2 regions of the Enterobacter cloacae complex sp. 394I7 genome follow, and region 2 is predicted to be linked to the other one. Evidence: predicted binding sites of a transcription regulator. Region 2 holds the regulator's gene; the other holds the start of a gene.

Region 1 (5,827 bases), on a different contig from region 2:
TCACTCAGCCCCAGCAGGGCGTTGACGCGCTCAGCGTCGCTGCTGGCTGCAACAAGGGTGCGGATTTTATCACTCAGCGGATCGCGCACATCAATTGCGTCGCCACGCTCGTCGGTTCCGCTGACGTAGCGGATCCAGCCTGCAACGCCCATGGCCAGCAGCGGCCACGCGGTTTTACGTTCAAGATGGATGCGGATCCCATCCAGCATGCGTTGCGGCAATTTCTGGCTTCCGTCCATCGCAATTTGCCAGGTCCGGTGCTGCAGTGCCGGATTGGCAAAGCGTTCAAGCAGGCTATCGGCATAAGCCGTGAGGTCGACATCCTTAATACGCAGCGTAGGAGCCTGCTCATTCAGCATTAACCGACGTGCGGCTTCGCGAAACGCGGTGTCTTCCATACATTCGTTAATGTGCGCATACCCGGCGAGGTAGCCCAGATACGCGAGGAAAGAGTGGCTGCCGTTGAGCATGCGCAATTTCATCTGTTCCCACGGCAGCACGTCCTGCACCATTTGTACGCCAGCCACTTCCCATGCCGGGCGTCCGGCAACAAAGTTGTCTTCCACTACCCACTGAATAAACGGTTCGCAGCTGATGGCACAAGGATCTTCTACTCCAAGCTCTTTCGTGATTTCTGCCAGCGACGCCTCGGTCGCGGCGGGGACAATTCGGTCGACCATGGTCCCCGGAAAGCTCACATGTGAATTAATCCACTCTGCCAGCGCCGGGTCGCGTTTCTGGGCCATCCCCAGTACCGCGTTTTTCACCACATGGCCGTTATCAGGGATATTGTCGCAGGAGAGGACGGTAAAAGCGGACAAACCGCGTTCACGGCGGCGGTGGAGCGCCTCGACCAGGATCCCGGGCGCGGAGTGCGGTTCAGACGGGTTCTCCAGATCGTGAACGATCCGGGGGTTGTGCAAATCCAGATTACCGGTGGCGGGATCGATGCAATAACCTTTCTCTGTGATGGTGAGCGACACAATGGCGACCTGAGGTTCACAAAATTTCTCAATGATGGCAGGCAGAGAATCCAGTTTTGCGTTCAGACATTCATGGACGGCACCGACGATAATTGGCTGGTTTCCCTCCGCCCCTTTTTCCAGCACGGTGAAGAGATGATCCTGTGCGCGCAACTGGCTCATCAGCACGTCGCCGCTGAAGAGGCTAATCTCACAAATACCCCAGTCGCCGCCTTTCTCATTCAGCACCCGGTTTGTTAACAAGGCCTGATGCGCGCGGTGAAATGCGCCGAAGCCAAAATGGACGATGCGAGAGCGTAACTGCTTACGATCGTAGCGAGGGAGCTGGACATGGGCAGGAAGCGAGGTGGAGGCAATTGTCTTCATGAAATACACACCTGATTAACCATTAATTAACAACGCCAGTGTAAAGTTATATGACAGCAAATTAAATTGGTGAGCCGTAAATATCCGTGAAGTGTGAGTTTGATCAATCAATGTGTGGCGGTGTGTTGACCCTTTACGGCAAACATGTATGGTAGTCGTCATCGTAGTCATCCATATTGGTATAACAACTTTAGAGGTGAGGCAATGGAACAGACCTGGCGTTGGTACGGGCCGAACGATCCGGTTTCTCTTGATGATGTGCGTCAGGCTGGCGCAACGGGTGTCGTGACGGCGCTGCATCACATTCCTAATGGTCAGGTATGGCCGATTGAAGAAATCAAAAAGCGTCAGGCGCTGCTGGCGGAAAAAGGCCTGACCTGGTCTGTGGTGGAAAGCATCCCGGTTCACGAAGATATCAAAACCCATTCAGGTGATTATCAGACCTGGATTGCCAACTACCAGCAGAGCATTCGTCACCTGGCGGCCTGCGGTATTGATACTGTTTGCTATAACTTCATGCCCATTCTTGACTGGACGCGCACCGATCTCGAGTACACGTTGCCGGACGGTTCAAAAGCATTACGTTTCGATCAGATTGCCTTTGCCGCATTTGAGCTGCACATCCTGAAACGTCCTGGTGCAGAAGCCGATTACACGGCTGAAGAGCAGCAGCAGGCGCTCGCGTGGTTTAACGCAGCCAGTGACGCCGAGATTGAAAAGCTGACCCGCAATATTATTGCTGGCCTGCCGGGCGCTGAAGAGGGCTATACGCTGGATCAGTTCCGCGCGCGACTGGCGGAATATGGGAATATCGATAAAAACCAGCTGCGTGAAAACATGGCGTTTTTCCTGCGCGCTATCGTACCGGTAGCGGAAGAAGCGGGCGTGCGCCTGGCCGTGCACCCGGACGATCCTCCGCGTCCTATTCTCGGTTTACCGCGTATCGTGTCCACGATTGAAGATATGCAGTGGCTGAAAGAGACCGTGGACAGTATCTATAACGGATTCACCATGTGTACCGGCTCTTACGGCGTGCGTGCGGATAACGATCTGGTGCAGATGATTGAAACCTTCGGCGATCGTATTCACTTCACGCATCTGCGTGCGACCTGTCGTGAGGATAATCCAAAAACCTTCCATGAAGCAGCGCACCTGGGCGGCGATGTGAATATGGTCGCGGTAGTGGATGCGATTCTGGCGGAAGAGGTACGTCGTAAGCACGCGGGTGACGTTCGTCCTATCCCGTTCCGTCCCGATCATGGTCACCAGATGCTGGACGATCTGCGTAAGAAAACGAACCCAGGTTATTCGGCGATTGGTCGTCTGAAAGGCATGGCGGAAGTGCGGGGCGTTGAGCTGGCGCTGAAGATGACGAAATACCCGGAACTGCTGTAACGTCTGTTGCCCGGTGGCGTTGTGCCACCGGGCGAATATCGCATTAGTCTGCGCGACCCATATAGCGTTTTTCTTCGATATGGATGCGGATTTTCTCGCCTGCGGAGAGGTATTCTGGCACCTGCACCACCAGACCAGTCGTCAGGGTTGCTGGTTTGTTGCGGGCACTTGCGGATGCGCCTTTGATGCCCGGAGCCGTTTCCACGATTTCCAGATCCACGGTCTGCGGCAGCTCCAGCGCCAGCAGCACGCCATCCCAGGTCAGAACCTGCATGTCAGGCATCCCGCCTTCAGGAATAAAGAGGAGTTCTTCTTCAATCTGATCTTTGGTGAAGATATACGGGGTGTAATCTTCTTTATCCATGAATACGTATTCGTTGCCATCAATGTAGGAAAAATCAACATAGCGGCGGGTCAGGGTCACGGTATCAACGATATCGTCACCTTTAAAACGTTCTTCCACTTTCAGACCGGTACGCACATCGGCGAAACGCATTTTGTACAGCGTTGCTGCACCACGGGCGCTCGGGGCCTGAATATCGATATCTTTCACAATCAGCAGCTTGCCGTTGTAATTCAGTACCATACCTTTCTTAATTTCGTTCGCTCTTGGCATTGCAGTAATCCTGTTTACGGGTGGTAAAAAATATCGCGCCAAATTACTCGTGCTCGGCCTTTCAGGCAAGCGGAATTCGTGGCTTTTGCTATCAATACACAAAAGGTGTTACTGTGCGCGCAATGCCCGACTGCGCGGGCGTTCTTCAGCGAAAGAGAGCCTGTATGGATTGTCGTCCCGATTGTGGCGCGTGTTGTACCGCACCGTCCATTTCAAGCCCCATTCCTGGCATGCCGGACGGCAAACCTGCCAATACCCGCTGCGTGCAGCTTGCTGAAAATAACCTGTGCATGATCTTTGGTTCACCGCTGCGCCCGAAAGTCTGTTCCGGCCTTCAGCCGTCCGCGGAGATGTGCGGCAGCACGCGCGCGCAGGCGATCACTTACCTTCTTGAGCTGGAAGCGCTCACCGCCCCTTAAACATCCTTAATTCGCGCCAGACACCCTATCGTCAGCGTACACATCACCAGCGCAATCCAGAATACCGTGTGATAGCTCCAGATCTCGGCCACGATGCCGGCCATTGAGCCTGCAATAATCCAGCCCACGCGAGTGGTATTGGTATAAAGGGTGGTGGCGGAGCCTGCCTGGCCTGGCATCAGGTCCTGGAAGTAGAGCATGCCAATCCCGGCGAGTATGCCGATATAAATGGCGTTGAGAAGCTGCAATGCCAGCAAGAGTCCTGGCGTGTGCACCGTCAGCATACCGATATAGAACAGCAGTCCTGCGACAGCCGCGATGCGCATTAAAAAACGCTTTCCGAAACGCTTCGCGTAATAGCCCGCGATCAGCATGGTCGGGATCTCAAGCCCGGCCGCGGTTCCCATCATAATGCCCGCCAGCTTCTCTGGCAGATGCAGCTCATCAATAATAAACAGCGGCATGTTGATAATATAAAGGCTGTTTGTTCCCCACATCAACGTACAGATAACAAACAGGAGCAGCGCATCACGACGGTTACGGCGCGGGGCTTCCAGTACGCCTGAAGCCACTTTGGGCTCTTTGCGCATCGACGGCAGGAAGAACCACACCATGGTGCCGCACACCACAAACGCGACAGCCGCACTCAGGTACATCACCGTAAAGCCAAATCCCATCGCCAGGGCATACGCCAGCGGCGGGCCAATGACCCATGCCAGCGACACCTGGGCACGCAGAATAGAGCTGAACATCACCGCTTCACGACCGGTATGGTCGGCGTGCTCGCGGGCGAGGGCGAACATCTGCGGGTTCGCCGTGGAACCGAAGCTGCTCAGGAACACCCCCACGAACAGCAGGATGAAATAGTTGCGGTTAAAAGCAAACAACACGCAGGCAAACACCCCGAGAAGGCAGCAAAAGACGATCAGACTTTTACGATCGCCTTTTCTGTCGGAACGCCCCGCCAGAAACTGACTCACCAGAATGCCGATGATGGCACTGCCGGTAAAAAAGAAGCCAACCATTGCCGGACGGGCGTGGACTTCATTGGTCAGAAACAGGCTCAGCGTGGGCGTCTGTAACGCCCCGGCAATGCCGGTAAGGAAGGCAACAATCAAAAACGCCGTGGACGTCAAATCAAAGGGTTTTGGCGAGGCGGCGGCAGGGGTGTTATGCATACTTTCAGTATCAGCAAGTCATAAAGAGACGCGGAGTGTACGACGCTTGTCAGAAAATAAACAGGTACTGCGGTCAATTTCGCCACGAAAAATCAAAATGCCATTTCAATTAACAGGCTCGGGCTGAACTTAGCTGAAACTGACTTGCTGAACGTCAGCAAGATTCAGCTGAGCGAAGAAGAAATGTGCTGTATCTCTAAATTCTGAATCGCCATTTGTAACTTTTCTTGCAAGGTTAAGCAGAAAGCGCAAGACTTTTTGAAACGTTTCAGCGCTATCTTGTTTTAACAAACGGAGCAGGCTAGCGCATTTTTTCTCATTTAAGCTGAAACGATTCAAGTTCAGCAGGAGAGGAGAACCATGTTCCAGTTATCTGTTCAGGATATCCACCCGGGCGCTCAGGCCGGGAACAAAGAAGAGGCCATTCGCCAGGTTGCCGCTGCCCTTGTGCAGGCGGGTAATGTCGCGGACGGCTACGTTAACGGCATGCTGGCGCGCGAGCAGCAGACCTCCACTTTCCTCGGCAATGGCATCGCCATTCCGCACGGTACAACGGACACCCGCGATCAGGTGCTGAAAACCGGCGTTCAGGTTTATCAGTTTCCTCAGGGTGTGGTGTGGGGCGACGGTCAGGTTGCTTACGTGGCAATCGGTATCGCTGCCAGCAGCGACGAGCACCTGGGCCTGCTGCGTCAGCTGACGCATGTGCTGAGCGATGATTCGGTGGCTGAACAGCTGAAGTCCGCGACGACGGCGGAAGAGCTGCGCGCGTTGCTGATGGGCGAAAAACAGAGTGAAGCGCTGAAACTGGATAACGAAACATTGACCCTGGATGTTGTGGCGAGCGATCTGGTCACGCTGCAGGCGCTG
Region 2 (5,827 bases):
GCTAATTCGCGCGGCGTTGCGCAGGGCAGATGATTTAAGGGAGAGGTAGCTTCTGAGCGCCGGCAGCAGCGGCAGGCGTTTTTGTTTGTCGGCCATCAGGTCGCGCGGATAAAGCGGACGCTGGGTTCGTAACACGCGGGCGATACGGCTGAAGTGCCAGGCGGCAAACTGACCCACCGGGTTGTCTTCATGCTGACGGGCAATCTTCTCCAGCGCGCCGAGCTGTTTGTCCATGTTAAAGCGCGTGGGGTAGCGGTGATACAGAATATCGTCAGCCAGCACCCGAAGGCGCGCGGAGACGGTTTGCGCGTTCCAGCGGATCACCGCTTCGGCATGGCTGCGCTCGACCAGTTTTTGCACCTCCTGCGGCTGGTGCAGGCTCACGGAGATATGCTCCTGTAAGTCCAGCCCCACCTGGAAGACGCGCAGCAGCCGCTTATATTCGTGGTTCTTATTGGCGGCGAGCATATGCAGCTGTTGATAACACTGGCTTATCAGGTCCACCACCTTTTGCTGACGCGTCAGCAGCGGCGGCAGTGATTTTTCTGGATCGGTATGCTGGGTGAGCAAGGTGTATTTGGCTTCACAGTAATCCGCCAGCTGCACGTAGAGCAGGCTCAGGGATTCCCGCAGCGGCTGTTCCCGCCACAGCCAGAACCAAAACCAGTTAAACAGCCCGTACCACAGCGTACCGAGGGCGTAGATCAGCAGCGGCTCCCACACCGGCATGTTGCCCGCAAGGCTCAGCGTGAAGATGGCGGCAATCAGCGACGCGGGAAGCAAACGTGCGTGCAGTGAGCTGATCTCAGCGGTTACGCCCAGGGTCATCGCCAGGACGGTGAGGATCAGCGGCAGCGGGATATCGCGGGCCAGCAAAAGCTGTACGGCGAGGCTACAACCCGCAAACAGCGAGCCGCCCACGATCAGCCGTTTGAAAAAGCGCTTATGCGGTGTATCCAGACCGGCAATGTTGCAGCAGGCGGGAACGAGAGAGAAGAGCAGACCTTGCTGAAGATGGCCCAGAATCAGGCCCACGGCCACAGGAAGGCACAACACCAGCGTTTGCCGCAGTGCGTAGTTAACTTCCGGGTGATAAATCAGCCTGCGCCACATGGGGAATAGAGACAAAAACGGCGTGACACCTTGCGATGGCACGCCGTTTGAGCGGAATTAACGCGTTCCGTAAACCACGATGGTTTTACCGTGTGCGGAGATCAGGTTCTGATCTTCCAGCATTTTCAGAATACGGCCCACTGTTTCACGGGAGCAACCGACAATCTGACCGATTTCCTGACGGGTAATTTTAATTTGCATGCCATCAGGGTGAGTCATCGCATCGGGTTGTTTCGCCAGATTCAGCAGGGTCTGAGCGATACGGCCGGTCACGTCCAGGAAGGCGAGGTTACCCACTTTCTCAGATGTCACCTGCAGACGGCGCGCCATCTGCGAAGAAAGACGCATCAGGATGTCAGGGTTAACTTGAATCAACTGACGGAATTTCTTGTAGGAAATTTCAGCCACTTCACATGCTGTCTTTGCACGAACCCAGGCGCTACGTTCCTGGCCTTCTTCAAACAGGCCCAGTTCACCGATGAAATCGCCCTGGTTCAGATAAGAAAGGATCATCTCTTTCCCTTCTTCATCTTTGATCAGCACTGCCACCGAGCCTTTGACGATGTAATACAACGTTTCCGCTTTTTCACCCTGGTGAATCAGCGTGCTCTTCGATGGGTACTTATGAATGTGGCAATGAGACAAGAACCATTCGAGAGTCGGGTCTGTTTGCGGTTTGCCAAGCACCATGCGCTGTTATCCTCTGTTATAAGCTGTCACCAGAGTCATAAGATGCATCCGGACTCTGGGGTTGCAATCGAATTCTTACCCATACCCTGGGAAGTCGGCTATCGTAACGTTTCGCAGCCAGTAAAGTTTGATGTCCTCTGCATACATGTGTAACGTCAATGTATTACTGTAGCATCCTGAGTGTTTTAGCATAGCTTTCGCCGCGTGTCTCCTGGTGTCTCGCTTCAGCATGACGCAGGTCGCCTTCCATTGCGAGAAATGTAACGCACGCGTAATCTGTCACCAAAAATGCAACGTTGGAGTGAGTGAATATGCAAGCGCGTGTGAAATGGGTTGAAGGTTTAACGTTCCTGGGCGAGTCCGCTTCAGGACACCAGATTTTGATGGATGGTAACTCCGGCGATAAAGCACCAAGCCCAATGGAAATGGTGCTGATGGCAGCAGGTGGATGCAGCGCAATTGATGTGGTGTCGATCCTGCAAAAAGGCCGGCACGATGTGACCGACTGCGAAGTAAAACTCACCTCAGAACGCCGCGAAGAGGCACCACGCCTGTTCACCCACATTAACCTGCATTTCATCGTCAGCGGGAAAGAACTGAAAGACGCGGCGGTCTCACGCGCGGTCGATCTTTCAGCGGAGAAATACTGCTCGGTCGCGTTAATGCTCGAGAAAGCGGTAAAAATTACGCATTCGTATGAAGTGATCGACGCCTGATATTGGGGGGCATCGTTCACCCCGATGCCCTCACCGAAGCCCTCTCCCACGCGGAGAGGGAAATCATCAGGCGATTTTCTTCCCTTCTATCAACCGCTGCACCAGCGGCATCATAATTAATTCCATTGCCAGCCCCATTTTTCCGCCCGGAACCACTAACGTATTCATGTGCGAAATAAATGAGCCCTGCAGCATCGCCAGCAGCCAGGGGTAATCAATGCCGTCGAGATTGCGGAAATGGATAACCACAAAGCTCTCATCCAGCGACGGGATACTTTTGGCGGCGAACGGGTTAGAGGTGTCCACTGTCGGTACGCGCTGGAAGTTGATATGCGTGCGGGAGAACTGCGGCGTCAGGTAAGTAATGTAGTCTTCCATGGAGCGCACGACGGAATCCATCACCGCCTCGCGTGAATGGCCGCGCTCGCTGATGTCACGCGTCAGCTTCTGGATCCACTCAAGGTTCACGATGGGCACCACGCCAACCAGCAGATCCACGTGACGCGCCACGTCATGCTGCGGCGTCACCACGCCACCGTGCAACCCTTCGTAAAACAGGACGTCGGTCGGTTCCGGCAGCGGTTGCCAGGGGGTAAAGGTGCCGGGCACCTGGTTCCAGGGAACGGCTTCATCGTAGGTGTGCAGATATTTGCGTGACTGCCCCTTGCCGCTCTGGCCGTACTCCTGAAAGGTTTGCTCCAGCAGGCCGAAGTCATTGGCCTCCGGGCCGAAGTAGCTGATGTGTTTACCCAGATCGCGCGCCTTGCGGATAGCCATATCCATCTCCGGGCGCGTGTAGCGGTGAAAGCTATCGCCTTCGACCTCCGCCGCACGGAGATTCAGTTGGGCGAAAATCTTACGAAAAGCGAGGCTGGTCGTGGTGGTTCCCGCACCACTCGAACCCGTAACGGCAATAACCGGATGTCTGGCAGACATAGCAACTCCCTGACTGGAAAGGTTTAAAGATCAGCCATGAAACGCGTTGCGGGGCATGATATTGACCGTCTCATGCAGTTCAGACCATACCAGCACCACGTCGCCGCTTTTGAGCTGGCGCTTCACATCGTTGACCTTTTGCTCAAGCGAACGTTCATGTTCACCATAATCGGTACCTTCGCGCAAGACAAAGCTTTCAATCAGATTATCGAGCGTTTCGGGGGAGAGGTCCTGCCACGGAATAATCATTTTGCACCGTCCAGATAAGGGGTAAGCCAGTCAGGAATACGCGACTCCAGCCACATTTTCGGGCGACGCAACGTTCCACCGATGAACCCCACGTGACCACCATGCTCTGTCAGCTGGTAGTGAACGTTGGCAGGCAAAAATTCCTGCGCGGGGATAGAGTGATGATCCATAAACGGGTCATCTTTGGCATGAATGATAAGCGTCGGTTGCGTGATCTTACTGAGCAGCGGCATGGCGCTGCACTGACGATAGTAGTCAATCGCATCGGCAAAACCGTGAATTTTGGCGGTGATCAGATCGTCGAATTCGCGGATGCGACGGACCTTTTTCAACTGACGCAGGCTCACGGGCAGCGTATCCGGATAGGCCTTCAACTTGCGCGCCGCGTTGGCTTTCAGCAGGTTGAGCAGGTAACGCTGATAGACCCGGGAAAAGCCTTTCTCCATATGGTAGCTGCACTGCTCCAGCATAAAGGGCGCGGAGACAATGACGGCCGCATCCAGCGGCACGGTGTCGGCCTCTTTTGCCAGCAGGCAGGCCAGCATATTGCCGCCCAGCGAGTAGCCCACGGCCGCTGTCGGGACGGTACCAAAGTTTTCCCGTAACCAGTGTAAAAACCAGGTGCCGTCTTCGGTTTCACCCGAGTGATAGATGCGCTTCTGGCGATTCGGTTCGCCGCTACAGCCGCGAAAGTGCATCACCACGCCGAGCCAGCCCCGCGCTTTGGCTGCCTGGATGAGCCCGTGTGCATAGGGGCTGTGCAGACTGCCTTCCAGACCGTGAAAGACCACCAGACGCGGCTTGTGGCGCGCCTGTTCTGGCTCTTCGCTCCATGCCAGGTCCAGAAAGTCACCGTCCGGTAAGTCCAGCCGTTGCCAGTGCGGCGTGAACTGAACCTTACGGCGGATGAGTCGCGGCAGCATGGTCTGCAGATGGCAATTGGCCACGCCGCGCATGGGCACGAACTCGGTGCTGTCTTCGGCGATGATGTCGAAGTCTGATGGAATGATTTGGCTCATAACGGCGATGCTAATTCTTGTCAGTTATTTTCTGTTCTTTCCGAATTGTACCCCGTTTAGCCTGGTTTTCCGAAACATGAACTGATCTCGATCACAAATATTTACCTTGATTATTACTCTCAGGCTAATGATTCCGCCCTGCGCTTAATTGATGACTTCCTCGCCACAGCGCACACTTTACTCAACGTTAAGCAAATCAGAATGATGTGCTGAATCAGGAGGTTAATAATGTTATCTGGGCAAACACCCACCCGGCAATGGAACACACGACGCACCGAGAAAGCGCGTCGTCTGGCCTCCGTACCGGTGCAGGGCAAGGTACTGCCAACCGGCGATCTTGTCGCCATGCTGGAAAAACTGATCGCGCCTGGCGACAAAGTCGTTCTGGAAGGTAATAACCAGAAGCAGGCCGATTTCCTTTCACGCTCGCTGGCTGAAGTGAACCCGCAAATCGTGCATGACCTGCACATGATTATGCCAAGCGTGGGCCGTAGCGAGCATCTGGATATCTTTGAGAAAGGTATCGCCCGCAAGCTGGACTTCTCCTTCTCCGGTACCCAGAGCCTGCGCATCTCGCAGCTGCTGGAAGATGGTCAGCTCGAAATTGGCGCTATCCATACCTACATAGAACTCTATTCACGTCTGTACGTGGATCTCTCGCCAAACGTGGCGCTGATTGCCGGCTTTAAAGCGGACCGAAAAGGTAATCTTTATACCGGCGCAAGCACTGAAGATACCCCCGCGCTGGTGGAAGCGGCCGCGTTCCATGACGGCATTGTCATCGCACAGGTGAATGAGCTGGTGGACGACGAATGCGACCTGCCGCGCGTGGATATTCCCGGCTCCTGGATTGACTTCGTGGTGGTGGCCGACAAACCGTTCTTTATCGAACCGCTGTTTACCCGCGACCCGCGTCTCATCAAACAGGAACATATCCTGATGGCGATGATGGCCATTAAAGGCATTTATGCGGAACATCAGGTGCAATCCCTGAACCACGGGATTGGTTTTAATACCGCGGCGATTGAACTGCTGCTGCCGACCTACGGTGAACAGCTCGGCCTGAAAGGCAAAATCTGTAAACACTGGACCCTTAACCCGCAC

What was found. Region 2 encodes CRP, which controls carbon source genes, mostly activating them, when cyclic AMP is high. Its sites were predicted from a motif close to ATGTGANNNNNNTCACAT; they were not measured.
Region 1: the regulator CRP is predicted to act here: its motif matches at 1,441-1,458, upstream of uxuA (mannonate dehydratase).

Annotation. Positions count from the first base shown of each region.
Region 1 covers NZ_JBXWCR010000001.1:2,103,131-2,108,957, reverse strand. The annotation lists gene AC2FAP_RS10195 (mannitol dehydrogenase family protein) at 1-1,349, opposite strand, end outside; gene uxuA (mannonate dehydratase) at 1,554-2,744, shown strand; gene yeiP (elongation factor P-like protein YeiP) at 2,788-3,360, opposite strand; gene AC2FAP_RS10180 (YkgJ family cysteine cluster protein) at 3,525-3,779, shown strand; gene setB (sugar efflux transporter SetB) at 3,776-4,957, opposite strand; gene fruB (fused PTS fructose transporter subunit IIA/HPr protein) at 5,318-5,827, shown strand, end outside.
Region 2 covers NZ_JBXWCR010000006.1:19,356-25,182, reverse strand. The annotation lists gene AC2FAP_RS18555 (YccS/YhfK family putative transporter) at 1-1,113, opposite strand, end outside; gene crp (cAMP-activated global transcriptional regulator CRP) at 1,171-1,803, opposite strand; gene AC2FAP_RS18545 (OsmC family protein) at 2,115-2,519, shown strand; gene AC2FAP_RS18540 (phosphoribulokinase) at 2,586-3,455, opposite strand; gene AC2FAP_RS18535 (YheU family protein) at 3,486-3,704, opposite strand; gene AC2FAP_RS18530 (hydrolase) at 3,701-4,723, opposite strand; gene mdcA (malonate decarboxylase subunit alpha) at 4,952-5,827, shown strand, end outside.